2 linked regions of the Aquibium oceanicum genome follow. Each later gene encodes a partner of the first gene's protein in a complex. Links are inferred from orthologs where the notes say so. Each region holds a gene or a part of one and is shown in the gene's direction. Other genes may lie near its edges.

What was found.
Region 2: the proteins of dapF (region 1) and BSQ44_RS01420 are in contact, whole or in part, in a solved structure (PDB 5YGU), measured with the Escherichia coli proteins. The link is inferred for Aquibium oceanicum from one-to-one orthologs.

Annotation. Positions count from the first base shown.
Region 1 is NZ_CP018171.1:25-5,869, reverse strand. What follows is about bases 2,367-5,324. They hold dapF (diaminopimelate epimerase), read left to right. Parts: upstream 2,367-3,383; coding sequence 3,384-4,265; downstream 4,266-5,324. Other genes in these bases: mtaB (tRNA (N(6)-L-threonylcarbamoyladenosine(37)-C(2))-methylthiotransferase MtaB), read left to right, coding at 4,265-5,324; BSQ44_RS00015 (DUF1328 family protein), read left to right, coding at 3,136-3,297; BSQ44_RS00020 (MBL fold metallo-hydrolase), read left to right, coding at 2,367-2,734. Outside these bases: cell division protein ZapE, read right to left, coding at 1-649; BSQ44_RS00025 (protease inhibitor Inh/omp19 family protein), read right to left, coding at 674-1,273; more of BSQ44_RS00020, read left to right, coding at 1,640-2,366; more of mtaB, read left to right, coding at 5,325-5,563. UniProt on the Escherichia coli protein: Involved in the succinylase branch of the L-lysine biosynthesis and in the biosynthesis of the pentapeptide incorporated in the peptidoglycan moiety. Catalyzes the stereoinversion of LL-2,6-diaminopimelate (L,L-DAP) to meso-diaminopimelate (meso-DAP).
Region 2 is NZ_CP018171.1:291,804-300,857, reverse strand. The notes cover bases 6,167-8,968. They hold BSQ44_RS01420 (RNA pyrophosphohydrolase), read left to right. Parts: upstream 6,167-7,209; coding sequence 7,210-7,728; downstream 7,729-8,968. Other genes in these bases: BSQ44_RS01415 (F0F1 ATP synthase subunit epsilon), read right to left, coding at 8,670-8,968; BSQ44_RS01425 (divergent polysaccharide deacetylase family protein), read left to right, coding at 6,167-7,206. In the rest of the region: BSQ44_RS01460 (dienelactone hydrolase family protein), read left to right, coding at 1-127; BSQ44_RS01455 (nicotinate-nucleotide adenylyltransferase), read left to right, coding at 124-750; BSQ44_RS01450 (MFS transporter), read left to right, coding at 836-2,134; rsfS (ribosome silencing factor), read left to right, coding at 2,285-2,659; 23S rRNA (pseudouridine(1915)-N(3))-methyltransferase RlmH, read left to right, coding at 2,679-3,161; BSQ44_RS01435 (murein hydrolase activator EnvC family protein), read left to right, coding at 3,284-4,636; BSQ44_RS01430 (S41 family peptidase), read left to right, coding at 4,626-5,951; more of BSQ44_RS01425, read left to right, coding at 6,028-6,166; more of BSQ44_RS01415, read right to left, coding at 8,969-9,054. UniProt on the Escherichia coli protein: Master regulator of 5'-end-dependent mRNA decay.

The DNA of each region.
Region 1 (5,845 bases):
CGAGATGCAGGACGTCCGCGTGGCGCTTGAGAATGCCGATGAAAGGCTCGAAGAGCGGGCGGTTCAACCCATCGCGGTAAAGGTCGTCAGGCGCCACGTTCGAGGTCGCCACGAGCACGACGCCCTCGTCGAAGAGCGCGGAGAACAGGCGTGACAGGATCATGGCATCGGCGATGTCGGTGACCGAGAACTCGTCGAAGCACAGGACCCAGGCTTCGGCCGCCAGCGCCTGCGCGACCGGGGGGATCGGATCGTCGCCCTTGGCCTCGCCCGCCTTCACTGCGGCCCGGTGCCGGCCGATGCGGTCATGCACATCGGCCATGAAGTCGTTGAAGTGCGCCCGCCGCTTTCGTTTTACCGGGACCAGTTCGAAGAACAGGTCCATCAGCATGGTCTTGCCGCGGCCGACGCCGCCATGGATGTAGAGGCCCTTGACCTCGGCCTTCGCCTGCCGCTTGCGGCCGAAGAGCCAGCCGAGAGAACTCGATTTGGAGGCGAGCCGCTTCGCCGCAATCTCCTCGATCAGCCGATCGAGCGCCGCCACGACCATCTCTTGCGCCGGGTCGCGGCTGATCTCTCCGCGGTCGACGCGATTGCGATAAGCCTGGCGGAGCGACGGAAAGGGCTGCAGTCCATCGCGGAGCGGCATCGGGCGACCGTGGTGTGCGAGCGTCTAGCGGGACAGCGAGATCGGCTGGCCCGAAGTGGTCTGGCCGTCGAACCGCTCGGCGCCCGAGGAGTAGAGGCGCGCCAGCGCATTGCCGCTCTCGTCGTAGAGCGAGAGCTGCTTGCCCGCCACGTTCCAGGACTTGACGCCGTCCATGGGAGCCGGACAGCCCAGGGGCCCGGCGCGATAACCCTGTCCGAACTTCGTCTGCGGCGTCGCGACCCGGCACGACTGTCCTGCCACGTTGACGCTCCAGACGCCGGCCACGCTGCCGACGGTGAGGTCGGCCGCACCCGCGGGCACGACGGGTTCGACCGGCCCGGTGCCGGCGGCGGGATCGATCGAGGCGACGTCGGTGCCGGTCTGCCCCGGAAGGGTCTGGCCCGGAACGGTCGGTGCTGGCGGGAAGGCGCTGGGATCGGTCGGACCCGAGGGAGGGGGAAGCTGGCTGCCGACGACGGTCCCGGACGGGGCCGGGCGCAACGGCTCAGGCCGCGTACTGACCGAACTCATGCGGTCGCCCTGACAGCCGGAGACGATCGCCAACGAACCCAGCATCAGGGCTGCGAGGCCCGTTCTCGTCCGTCCGGCATTCGAAAGCGTCATCCTGATCCTCCGTGAGCGGCAGGGAAGTTGCGCGTATGCGCCTGTGAATCGCCAGAAACATGGCAATGTTGAGTCGATGATATCTGATTCGCAAATATTTCACGCCACCGACCCCGTATCCATCGCGATATTGCCTGTTCGCGCATCGAGGCAACCCCCCACCTTCGATTCGGCGCCATACGTTCTTCGTCTTCATGCGGGTGATACCCGGCCCGAATCTGGACAATCTTCCGTGACCGCAAGGCTCCCGAGGTGCTGGCTCGGCTTCTTGAACCGCGGGCTGCGGTTGAGAGCGGTCGACGCATTCCGCCAAGATCCGTCGACGCGGGGCTTTGATACCGCCGTCCGATCGCCTAAGTGAAAGCCATGAACAGACGGACGTTGCTGAAGTGGTCCGGCGTGGCGAGCCTTTTGACGATTGCGGGAGGCGGCACCTTGGCGGCGGGCGCAAAGAACGACAATCCCTATTACTCTGGTCCGCCGAGCGATCATTTCGACGGCCGCATCTTCTTCAATCCCGAAGGCATCCCGCCGCGTCCGTTCACGGACCTGCTGCGCTGGCAGTTCGGAGGCGGGCGGGCGAAATGGCCGTCGTCCTGGCCGAGCCCGTTCCCGAGCGCGAAGGCGGAGACGCTGACCGACGAGAGCGCACTGCGCGTGACGATGGTCGGCCACGCGACACTGCTCATCCAGATTGCCGGCCTCTCGATCCTGACCGATCCGGTCTGGTCGCAGCGCGTGTCGCCGGTATCGTTCCTCGGCCCTCGCAGGGTCAATGAACCCGGCATCGCCTTTGACGATCTCCCGCCGATCGACGTCGTGCTGTTGTCGCACAACCATTACGACCATTTCGACACCGCCACGCTTCGGCGGCTCAATCAGGCGCACGACCCGCTCCTGGTGACCCCGCTCGGCAACGACGCCATCGTGCGCAAGGACGTCCCCGGCATGCGGATCTTCTGCGGCGACTGGGGCGCGAGCCACGAGCTCACCGCGCCTTCAGGCAAGGCGACGGTCCACATCGAGCCCGCGCACCACTGGTCGGCGCGAGGGACCGGGGACCGCCGCATGGCGCTCTGGTCGGCCTTCGTGGTCGAGACCTCCGCCGGGAAGGTCTACGTCGCGGGCGACACCGGCTTCCATCGCGGCATCAACTACCGGGACGCGGCGCAGAAGCACGGCGGATTTCGCCTCGCGATCCTGCCGATCGGCGCCTACGAGCCGCGCTGGTTCATGGAAGGCCAGCACCAGAATCCGGACGAAGCGCTCGAAGGCATGCACCTTTGCAATGCGGAGTTCGCGGCGGGCTGCCACTGGGGGACCTTTCAGCTCACGAACGAGGCGATCGACGAGCCCCGCGACCGGCTGCACGCCGCTCTGGACCGGGCCGGCGTGGCGCGCGAGCGCTTCCGGCCGATGTTGCCCGGAGAGACCTGGGACCTGCCCGCCTCCGCCACGTAACGGCGAGGTTACGGAAGGTTTCTCCCTGCGACATGCCCTCGAAAGGTCTCTGGGCGAACCTCATCGGCAAGTGAAGTCGATCGGACAAAAGACGCGCAGTCCTCGAGCGGCCCTGACGGCGAGCGGGCATCCTCCCTGGCCCGCCTCGACAGGCAGTTATCCGGTCGCGCGGCAGCCACGTTCCGCCTGCTGGAACCGGCGTCGCTGCCGCCCTGCGCAGGAATGCCAAAGCCGTCAGACGAACCTCCTGCCCCACGGTTCGTCTACGGCCACGGCTAAGCGCGACCGGTCTTGCGGTTCCCCGCGACCGGTCGCGTTCTCCGTGCCGCGCATCTTTCCGTTTCGGAACAAATTCCCTCCTGTTTCATTAAGGCCACGAAATTGCCGAGGGATATTTCATTATGATCAAGTGGATCCTCATACTTCTCGTGGTAGCCGCCGTTGCGGGCCTGCTCGGGTTCAATTCCGTTTCCGGAGCGGCGCTCACTGGAGCCAAGATTCTGGTCGGGATCGTTCTGATCCTCTTCCTTCTCGTTCTGTTCGGCGTCATCGCTATCGCCTGACGTCTGCTGACGCGGCCCTGGTGACTGGTAATCCTCTGTCAGTTCCGCCATATAGCGGCTGAGTACGAGTATTCCGGTTCCTGGCCATGTCTGACCGCGCGCCCTTTGCGAAGATGAACGGGCTCGGCAACGAAATTATCGTCGCCGACATGCGGGGTCGTGCCGACCGGGTTACGGCGGCGGCCGCACTGGTTCTCGCCGCCAATCCCGTCACACGCTTCGACCAGATCATGGCGATCCACGAAGCCCGAACGCCTGGGACGGCATTCTTCATCGACATTCTCAATTCGGACGGTTCCTCGGCTCAGGCTTGCGGCAACGGCATGCGCTGCGTCGTGCAGGCGCTCGCCGCGGAATCGGGAACGAAGGCGTTCACCTTCGAGACGGTCGCCGGCATACTGAATGCCAGGGAACACGAAGACGGACTCATCTCCGTCGATCTCGGCGAGCCTCGTTTCGGCTGGAAGGACATTCCGCTGGCGGAAGAGTTTCGCGATACGCGCGCGATCGAATTGCAGGCCGGACCGATCGACGCGCCGGTGCTGCATTCGCCCTCGGTCGTATCGATGGGCAATCCGCATGCCGTTTTCTGGGTCGATGCCGACGTATGGACCTACGAACTCGACCGGGTCGGTCCGCTGCTCGAGAACCACCCCATCTTCCCCGAGCGCGCCAACATCACGATCGCACAGGTGACGTCGCCGTCCTCGCTGACGATGCGGACCTGGGAGCGTGGCGCGGGCTTGACGCAGGCCTGCGGTTCGGCGGCGTGCGCGGCCGCGGTGTCGGCCGCCCGCACGGGGCGCACCGGCCGCACGGTCGACATCACGGCGCCCGGCGGGCATCTGACGGTCGAATGGCGCGACGACGGCCACGTGATCCTTACGGGACCCGCGGAGTGGGAGTTCTCGGGCAATTTCGACCCGCGGACCGGTGTTTGGGCGCGCGAGATCGAGGGCGCGGCCTGATGGCGGACGCGACCAGGGGTATCGATGTCGTCACCTTCGGCTGCCGTCTCAACACCTACGAATCCGAGGTGATGAAGCGCGAGGCCGAGGCGGCGGGGCTCGGCGAACTGAACGGCGGCGCGGTGGTCTTCAACACTTGTGCGGTGACCGCCGAGGCGGTGCGCCAGGCGCGCCAGGCGATCCGCAAGGCGCGGCGCGAACAGCCTCACGCGCGCATCATCGTGACAGGATGCGCCGCGCAGACCGATCCGGGGAGCTTCGCGGGCATGGAGGAAGTGGACCTCGTGCTCGGCAACGAGGAGAAGTTGAAGCGCCATAACTATCGTGCCTTGCCGGATTTCGGCGTGAACGACACCGAGAAGGCGCGCGTCAACGACATCATGTCCGTCACCGAGACCGCCTCGCACATGGTCGACGCGATCGAGGGACGCGCACGCGCCTTCGTCCAGGTGCAGAACGGATGCGACCACCGCTGCACCTTCTGCATCATCCCCTACGGACGCGGCAATTCCCGCTCCGTGCCGATGGGTGCCGTCGTCGAGCAGGTGAAGCGGCTTGCCGGCAACGGCTATGCGGAGGTGGTGCTGACCGGCGTCGACATGACGAGCTATGGCGCCGACCTGCCGGGCGAGCCGAAGCTGGGCAGGCTGGTGCGGACCATCCTTCGACAGGTCCCCGACCTCCGCCGGCTGCGGCTCTCTTCGATCGATTCCATCGAGGCGGACGAGGACCTGATGGAAGCGATCGCCACCGAGAAGCGGCTGATGCCGCACCTGCATCTGTCCCTCCAGGCCGGCGACGACATGATCCTGAAGCGCATGAAGCGGCGCCATCTGCGTGCCGATTCCATCCGTTTCTGCGAGGACGTGCGGCGGCTTCGGCCGGATATGATCTTCGGCGCCGACATCATCGCCGGTTTCCCGACCGAGACCGAGGAGATGTTTCAGAACTCCCTGGCGATCGTCGACGAGTGCGGGCTGACGCATCTCCACGTCTTCCCCTTCTCGCCGCGCGAGGGCACGCCCGCGGCGCGCATGCCGCAACTCGCTCGAAACGTCGTCAAGGAACGGGCGGCACACCTGCGCGCGGCGGGAGACCGGGCCTATCGAAGTCACATCGAGGCACTCTGTGGCACCGCCCAGTCGGTGCTCGTCGAACGCGAAGGCATTGGCCGGACCGAGGGCTTCACGCTGGTGAAGCTCGACCGGGGCAGCCCCGGGGAGATCGTGCCCGTGCGCATCGCGGGCCATGACGGGTCGCAGCTGATCGCGGCATCCGACCAGGCGCAGGCCGCCTAGGACCGAGGACGCATGGCATTCGGATTCATCAAGAAGGTCTTTTCCTTCGGCAAGAACAAGGTCGAGGAAACGCCGGCCGAGGGACAGACGCCGCCTCCCGAAGCGACTGCGCACCAGATACCCGCACCCCTTGAAGGGGAAGGAGAGTCCCGTTTGGCTGGCTCCCCCTTGACCTCGAGTGAAGAGGCCACGACCGAGGGCGATGCTCCAGCCGCACCGGTCGGCCCGGAAGCGCCGGCGGCCGAGATCGAGCGCCCTTGCGCGAACCACCGCCGGTCACAA
Region 2 (9,054 bases), 290 kb from region 1 along the record:
GCGTGCCGGTCGACATCAATCCGTCGTCTATCGGGCGCCCGACCCGCTCCATGACGACCACTGGCTGTCGTGGAACCGATCCGTCCAGGGTCGGATCCTGGCGTTCCTCGAGGCATCTCGCCGATGAGCTCCGTTGGAGCGCACCAGCGCTACATGCGCATGCCCCATGTCGAGAAGGGCATGGCCGTCGGCCTGTTTGGCGGCTCCTTCAACCCTCCCCACCGCGGCCATGCGCTCGCCGCCGAAATCGCGTTGAGGCGCCTGCGTCTCGACCAGCTCTGGTGGATGGTGACGCCCGGCAATCCGCTGAAGAAGGCGGGCGACCTCGCGCCGCTCGGCGAACGAATCGAGCGCTCCCGGGCGCTCATGCACGATCCGCGTGTGAAAGTCACCGCCTTCGAGGCCGCCTGGCGCATCCGCTACACCGCCGAGACGCTGGCGCTGGTGAAGGCGCGCAATCCCGGCGTTCATTTCGTCTGGGTCATGGGCGCCGACAGCCTGGCGACGTTCCATCGCTGGCAGGACTGGCGGGCGATCGCTTCCACCTTTCCAATCGCGGTGATCGACCGCCCCGGCTCGACGCTGGCGTTCCTTTCCTCGGTCATGGCCAAGACCTTCGCACGCGCCCGCGTCGACGAGGACGAGGCCGCCAAGCTGGCACGCATGCAAGCGCCCGCCTGGACCTTCATCCACGGCCCGCGATCCTCGCTTTCCTCCACCGCGCTGCGCACCGGCGCGTCGCGGGACTGAGCCGGCGAAACGTCGTCCGGTTCGGGACAGTTTCTGCCGCTTTCGTCGCATTCGGCGGCCGGCGAAACCGACATTGTTCCTCACCATGAGCGCCTCCGTCTCCAACGATCAGAACGCCTCCGCCGACGCGCTGCCGGCGCCGCTGACGGCGATCGCCAGCGTCATCCTGTCGTCGGCGCTCGTCGCCGTCGGCAACGGCCTGATGTTCGCCTTCATACCGGTGCGGCTCGGCGCGGAAGGGTTGCCGCCGACCTGGGCAGGCCTCATCCTGACTGGCCTGTCGGCCGGCGGCATGGCCGGATGCTTCCTCACCGGGCGCATGGTCAACCGCGTCGGGCATGCGCGCGCCTTCATGACCTTTTCGGCGCTGATCATCCTGTCCAACGTCGCGGTTGGCGTGACCGTCGATCCCTGGCTGTGGATCGTGGCGCGCGTGCTTTACGGCTTTGCGATATCGGGCCTGTTCATCGTGGCGCAGAGCTGGCTCAACGACGTCGTCGAGAACGACATCCGCGGGCGCGTCACCGCGACCTTCTACATGAGCTACATCGTCGGGCTGGGCATGGGGTCGTTCCTCCTATCCTTCATCGACGCCATGACCAACGCCGCGCCGGTTCTGGCGGTCGCTTTCGCCGCCGTTTCCATCATTCCGGTCGGGCTGACGCGGCTGAGGACGCCGCCGCCGCCGCCGATCGCCTCGATCGCGCTCCGGCGGGCATGGAGCGTCTCGCCGGTCGGACTGGCGGGAATGCTCGCGGTCGGCGGACTGTCGATGATGGTGGCGGGCTTCGCGCCGATCCACGCCACCGCGCTCGGCTTCGGCAAGAACGACGTCGCCCTCCTGCTGCTGGCCATGCCGCTCGGCACGCTGATCGTTCAGCTGCCGCTCGGCTGGCTGTCGGATCGCACCGACCGCCGCTACGTGCTGGTTGCGGCCTCGATCATCGTCGTCGGCGCGGGGTTGCTCGCAACCGGCGCGGACGGTTCCGTCTTCTGGTGGATGATCGTCGTCTACATGGTTTGGAGCGGCGCCACCGAATCGATCTATTCGATCTCCAGCGCCCACGCCAATGACCGCGCCGAGAAGGGCGACCTTGTGGTGCTGGCGAGCACGATGCTGTTCGCCTGGTCGCTGTCGGGTTTCGTCATCCCCGGCATGGCCACAGCGCTTACGGCAATCGTCGGTACCGGCGCCTTCATCGTCATCGCCGTCGTCATCGCGCTCGCTTTCGGAAGCTTCGTGCTGTGGCGGCTGACACAGACGCAGGCGGTGCCGGCGGCCGAGAGCGGAGACTTCGCGCCGCTGTCCGCCCAGACGCCTCCGGCCGCGGAACTCGCCTTCGCGCCGACCGGCGAATCACCCCCTTCTCACGCGGAGGAATAGCCGGCGGCGGAATGTGAAGGCGGCACGTCTTGAAAGTGTTAAGGGACTCTGCCTATCTTTCCTCTGTCGCCCACGATTCATGGCGACGTCGTTGTTCTTGATGCGAAAGGAAAGACACTGAGAACAGCTTTGGTGAAGAAGGCTGAGAATATGCCTTCGCCGGCTGGGTTGAACCGGAATGGTATTGCCCATGCCTTGAAAACCGTCCTTGACTCTCTCGAAGACTCAAAGGCCGAAAACGTCGTCCCGATCGACATCCAGCGCAAATCGAGCATTGCCGATTACATGGTCGTGGCCTCCGGCCGTTCGAACCGCCATGTCTCGGCCGTGGCCGATCATCTGATCAAGGCGCTCAAGGAGTCCGGGCTGGGCACCGCCCGGGTCGAAGGCCTTGCCAGCGCCGACTGGGTGCTGATCGATGCCGGCGACGTGATCGTCCACGTCTTCCGACCGGAAGTCCGCGAGTTCTACAACATCGAAAAGATGTGGCAGGCCCCGGACCTGGAGGACGAGACGGTTCACTGAACCGTTTCGACAAGGCGGAATGAAGATTGCCGTTCATGCCGTGGGCCGGATGAAGGCCGGCCCCGAGCGGGAATTGGCTGATCGCTATCTCGACCGGTTTGCCAAGGCCGGTCCCCCCGTCGGGCTCGAATGGGCCGGGCTGACGGAAATCGCCGAGAGCCGCGCGCAAGGCGCGGCAGAGCGCAAGCGCGACGAGGCACAGCGGCTCGATACGGCATCGGCCGCGGGGACTGCCCTCGTGATTCTCGACGAACGCGGAAAGAACCTGTCGTCCGAAGCGCTCGCTTCGTGGATCGGCGAGCGCCGCGACCAGGGTCAGCGCGACATGCTCTTCGCCATAGGAGGGCCGGACGGCCACGCCGAGGATGCGGTGCGCAAGGCGGCGCTCGTGCTCTCCTTCGGCTCGCTAACCTGGCCGCATCAACTGGCGCGGGTCATGCTGGCGGAACAACTCTACCGGGTCGTGATGATCCTTTCCGGCCACCCCTATCACCGCGCCTGAGCGTTTTTTCTGTCCTCCGGCATCATTTTCGCCAAAAAGGCGACCGACAGAGGACCATGGGGCTTGCAACCGACCCGGTATGGTTGATGCTTCGTTAACTGGCTTGTCCCTACTCTGGAAGAATGGACCTCGCGGCCAAGATGACCCTTTCCGCCTGCCGGCAGCTGCGCCGCGCGATGCATGTCGGCATCGTGTCGTCGGTGCTCGCGCTGGTCGTGGCGCCGGCAGCGGCGGCGCAGGATCCGCACGAACTTACGGAAAAGCGGGAGCAGACCCGGTCGGAATACGAAAGCATCCTGGAAGCAATGACGCTCACCGACGAGCGGCTCGAGGAACTTGCCGACGAAATCGCCACGGTCCGCAAGGACACCACCGCCATCACCGCCGCTCTTGTCCAGACAGCCAAGACCGAGCGCAAACTGGCTGAGGACATTTCGGGGATCGAGGAAAGGCTGGCGGGGCTCGAGGACCAGGAGACGAAGATCAAGCGCTCGCTGCATGCAAGGCGCGGCGTGTTGGCCGAGGTGCTCGGCGCCCTCCAGCGCATGGGCCTCAATCCTCCGCCGGCGATCCTCGTCAAGCCGGAGGACGCGCTGTCGTCCGTCCGCAGCGCCATCGTGCTCGGCGCCGTTGTGCCTGAACTGCGCGGCGAGACCGAGATCCTGATCTCGGACCTGCGCGAACTGGCCTCCCTGCGCATGTCGATCGACGGCGAGAAGGAGCGCCTGCTCGCCACGTTGCGTGATCAGGCGGCCGAAAAGCAGCGGCTCGCACTGCTGCAGGAGGAGAAGCAGCGGCTTCTGCGCGAATCGCAGTCGACGGCCGAGGCGGAGCGGCGCAAGGCCGAGGAACTCGCCGCTCGCGCGGGTTCTCTCAAGGAATTGATCGCCGCGCTCGAGGAGGAGATCACCGCCGTCCGGCAGGCGGCGGAGGAGGCACGGCGCGCCGAGGAGGAACGGGCACGACGCGAGGCGGAAGCGGCCGGAAAGCCCATACCCGAACAGAACCGGCTGGTCGGCGGAATGCCGTTCGACAGCCTTCTGAAGAAGGTTTCGCTGCCCGTTCCCGGCGCGATCGTGCGCCGCTTCGGAGACGGCGACGGGGTCGGCGGGCACATGCTTGGCGACACCGTTCAAACACAATCCGGCTCTATCGTCACCGCACCTGCAGATGGCAGCGTGCTCTATGCCGGACCGTTCCGCTCCTACGGTCAACTCTTGATCCTGGACGCGGGCGACGGCTATCATGTGGTCCTGGCAGGCTTGGGAAGAACAAGCGTCTCGCTCGGTCAGTCCGTCGTTGCCGGAGAGCCGGTGGGTGCAATGGGCGAGGCAAGGCTCACCAGCATGATGGCGTTCGGAAGTACCAACACCAATCCGGAACTGTATGTCGAGTTCCGAAAAGATGGAAAACCCGTCGATCCGTCACCCTGGTGGACGGAACGCAGTTCTGGAAGGACAGGAAATGGTACGTAGGTTGTCGCTTCTTTTTGCCGGCGCCCTGATGGGCGCGACAGCGATGAGCGTCGTTTACGGTTCGCCGAGTACCACGGCCAACGCCGCTGGTTCCGACACCTATCGCCAGCTCGCCATCTTCGGCGACATCTTCGAGCGGGTGCGGGCGCAGTACGTCACGCCGCCGGAAGACAAGATGCTGGTGGAGAGCGCCATCAACGGCATGCTCACCTCGCTCGACCCGCATTCCTCGTACCTCAATCCGGAAGCCGCCAAAGACATGCGGGTCCAGACCAAGGGCGAGTTCGGCGGCCTCGGCATCGAGGTCACGATGGAGAATGAGCTCGTCAAGGTCATCACCCCGATCGACGACACCCCGGCCTCGCGTGCCGGCGTGCTTGCGGGAGACCTGATCTCCGAGATCGACGGCGAGGAAGTCCGGGGCCTCACCCTGTCGGAAGCGGTCGAAAAGATGCGCGGCGGGGTCAACACGCCGATCGAGCTGACCATCCTGCGCGAGGGCGCCACCGACCCGATCCAGATCACTGTCATCCGCGACATCATCAAGGTGAAGGCGGTCAAGTACCGGGTTGAGGAAGACGTCGGCTACATGAAGATCACCTCCTTCACGGAGAAGACCTTCGATGACCTGCGCAGCGCGATCGCTGCCATGAAGAAGGACATCCCGGCCGACAAGCTCAAGGGCTACGTCCTGGATCTGCGGCTGAACCCGGGCGGGCTGCTCGACCAGGCCGTCAGCGTGTCGGATGCCTTCCTCGACCGCGGCGAGATCGTCTCCACCCGCGGACGCGACCCGAAGGACGTGACCCGGTTCGACTCGCGCGCCGGCGACCTGACGGACGGCAAGCCGATCATCGTACTGGTCAACGGTGGCTCGGCGAGCGCCTCGGAGATCGTCGCAGGCGCGCTGCAGGACCATCGCCGCGCCACCGTGCTCGGCACCCGCTCCTTCGGCAAGGGATCCGTCCAGACGATCATCCCGCTGGCCGAAAACGGCGCGCTTCGGCTAACGACGGCGCTCTATTACACGCCGTCGGGCACGTCGATCCAGGGAACGGGCATCATCCCGGACATCAAGGTCGAACAACCCTTGCCGGACGAACTGCTCGGTCGCGACGTGTCGCGCGGCGAATCGGACCTGCGGGGCCACATCAAGGGCGCCGCCGAGGACGACGAGGGTTCGGGCTCCGCCGCCTACGTGCCGCCGGACCCGAAGGACGACGTCCAGCTCTCCTACGCGATGGACCTGCTGCGCGGAAAGAAGACCGACCCGGCATTTCCGCCGAACCCCGACCAGGCGGTTCTGAACCAGTAGTGCCTCACCCTGGCGCCGGTGCTAAGGCCCGGCGCCAGCAAACGTCGCTTGCGCTCCAGGGAAGTCGTTTCCGCCCGTGACCAAGGAACTCGAACGTCCCCTCGGGCAGGAAAGGCGTCGGGAATCCACCAAGCGCGGCTGGGGTTTTCCTCGTCCGTCCCGCATCGGCGGCATGGCGCTTGCAGCCGCCATCGTCGCAGCCGGCGGCTACATAGCGCTCCAGCCTGACCCGTTCCGCACCCCTGCCGTGGAGGCCAGGACCTCCGTTGCAGCCGATGCGGCCGACGCCGAGACCGTCGTCGCGCTCCAGAAGGCGGAAACGCCTCCAGCCGAACCCGCCTCCGCCGCCAGGACACCCGGTCCCTCCATCATCAAGCTCTCGCCCGAATCGGGTGACGCCAAGAACGTCATCGTGATCCGAGATCCCTCCGCCGTCGGACAGGATCTGCGGGTGGCGCATCTGCCCGACAGGGCACTCCTGGAACAATCCGAATCGGGTCCGCTCCCGGTCCGCGCCGCCGATGGCCGCCGGGCGGTGGACGTCTATGCCCGGCCGTGGTCCGGTGCGCGCGGCGCGCGGGTGGCGATCGTCATCGGCGGGCTCGGGCTTTCACAGACGGGCACGCAGGAAGCCATCGAGAAGCTTCCGCCGGAGGTCACGCTCGCCTTCGCGCCGCAGGGTAACAGCATCGGCCGCTGGATGCAGGCCGCGCGCCGCGACGGCCACGAGATCATGATGCAGCTTCCGCTGGAGCCTTTCGATTATCCGCGCGTCAATCCCGGCCGCAACACGTTGACGACCGATGCCGACGAGCAGCAGAACATTTCCAACCTCCACTGGACCCTGTCGCGCACGACCAACTTCATCGGCGTCATGAACTACATGGGCGCCCGCTTCGCCACCGACCGCGCCGCCTTCGCCCCGGTGATGGAAGAGATCGGCGCGCGTGGCCTGCTCTATCTCGACGACGGATCGTCGGCGCGCAGCCTTGCGGGCGAACTCGCCGCCAAGAACAAGGTCCCGTTCGCCCAGGGCGATGCCGTCATCGACGAGGCGCGGGACCGCGGTGCGGTCCTCAAGAAGCTCGACCAGCTCGAGGCGACCGCCCGCGCCAGGGGCTACGCACTCGGGACCGGTTCGGCCTTCGACACTACGGTCGATGCCGTCGCCTCATGGGTCCGCGAAGCCAAGAAGCGGGGGATCGAGATCGTGCCTGTGTCGGCCGTGGCGGTGGACCCCGAGAAAAGGAACTGAGGCATGGCGAAGCGCCCCGTCGATCCGGAGAGCCTGCCCTACCGACCCTGTGTCGGCGTCATGGTGCTCAATCGCGAAGGCCTGGTCTGGGCCGGGCGCCGCATCCACGTCACCGATGGCGAGATGGCGGGTGCCACCAAGCTTTGGCAGATGCCGCAGGGCGGCATCGATACCGGCGAGGAGCCGCTACCGGCGGCCCGGCGCGAGCTCTACGAGGAGACCGGCATGCGCAGCGTTTCGCTGCTCGGCGAGACGCCCGGCTGGATCAACTACGACCTGCCGCCCGATCTCGTCGGCATAGCGCTGAAGGGCAAGTATCGCGGCCAGACACAGAAATGGTTCGCCTTCCGCTTCGAGGGCGACGAGACCGAGATCGCGATCGACGCGCCTCCGGGCGGGCACGAGGCGGAGTTCGACCAGTGGGCCTGGAAGCCGGTCGACGACCTGCCCGACCTCATCGTGCCGTTCAAGCGCAAGGTCTACGACCAGGTCATCGCGGCGTTCCGGCATTTCGCGGCTTGAGCCCGAAGGTGACGCGATGGGCTGGCGCTTCCTTGCCGTGCTAACCAAGGCGCCGGCCGATTTCGTGCGGCGGGTGGGCGAGTAGGGCGCCGGGAGGGCGTGCGTCCTTCGAGGCCCGGCTTCGCCGGGCACCTCAGGATGAGGACGGTGGGGTGCGGGGGCGGTCTGTGGTCCCAGACCAGCAACAATGGAGCCCGATTATAAGCTCCGACGTCTAGGGAGCCCCAAAAGTGAAAGCCTGCTTAGGTAGAGGCAGGTCTAACGCCCTTTTCCTTGTTCATCCGCTCAAGATCTACTTGACGAACCGGAACGACTCGCACTTTCTCTTGGCTGGACCGGCATGGTGTCGGTTCGCGAGACGGAAAAGCCGGGGCTGCAACCCCGGCTCCGTGTCGATTTACGCATGACCTTGGCGGACTTGCGACAAATCAGAACGACGACTGGACAATACGTCTGGTGCTGATTCGCTGTCAAGTCCGCTGAGGTTCCGACATAAGGAACCGTTTATGTCAGTCTTTGTTGTTTCCTTCCGAATTGCAGATGAAACTACCCGGTACGGATCGTACACGCCGATAGATGGGGCTCAGTTAACGAGGCAATTCAAGCTAAGGCGAAGGGACGAAATTATTGGAAGCAGACGACGTCGTTTTTTGCGCTTGAATCCGATGAAAACAACTCCTCAGACTTAGCAAGTTCCATCAATAATAACTCGAAATTTGATCCTGACAAGGATCTACTCCTGGTCACGAATCTCAGCCAGAAAGGGTATAAAGTGTTGGGGCAAAATTCGGACCCGGATATCGATGTAATTATGGGGCTGCGATAGCAAGGAAAGATGCGAGGGTATTCCTATACCTGATAGGAATATCGCAACAACATAAACCAAAGCCGGGCCAACAGGCCCGGCTCTTAACCGCGATGAATGCGCCGTGGCGCTTCAGTCACGCCGGCAGGATCGCGCCTTCCAGCGTGGTCAGCTGACCGAGATACTCTTCCAGCCGCGTGCGCTCATGGTGCTCGGAAGCGTCGGAAAGGTCCTCGCGGGCTTCCTGGATACGACGGGTCAGTTCCTCGCGGTTGAGCTTGTCGACATGCGTGGCCGATTCGGCGAGCAGCGTGCAGCCTTCCGGCAGGATGTCGGCGAAGCCGCCGAACACCACGTAACGGTCGGTCTTGCCGCCTGCCGTGTTCACGGTGACGACGCCCGGCTTGATCGTCGTCATCACCGGCGCATGGTCCGCCATCACGGTCATCTCGCCTTCCGCACCGGGAATGACGACCGACTCGACATCCTCGGAAACGAGAAGCCGCTCGGGCGAGACCAGT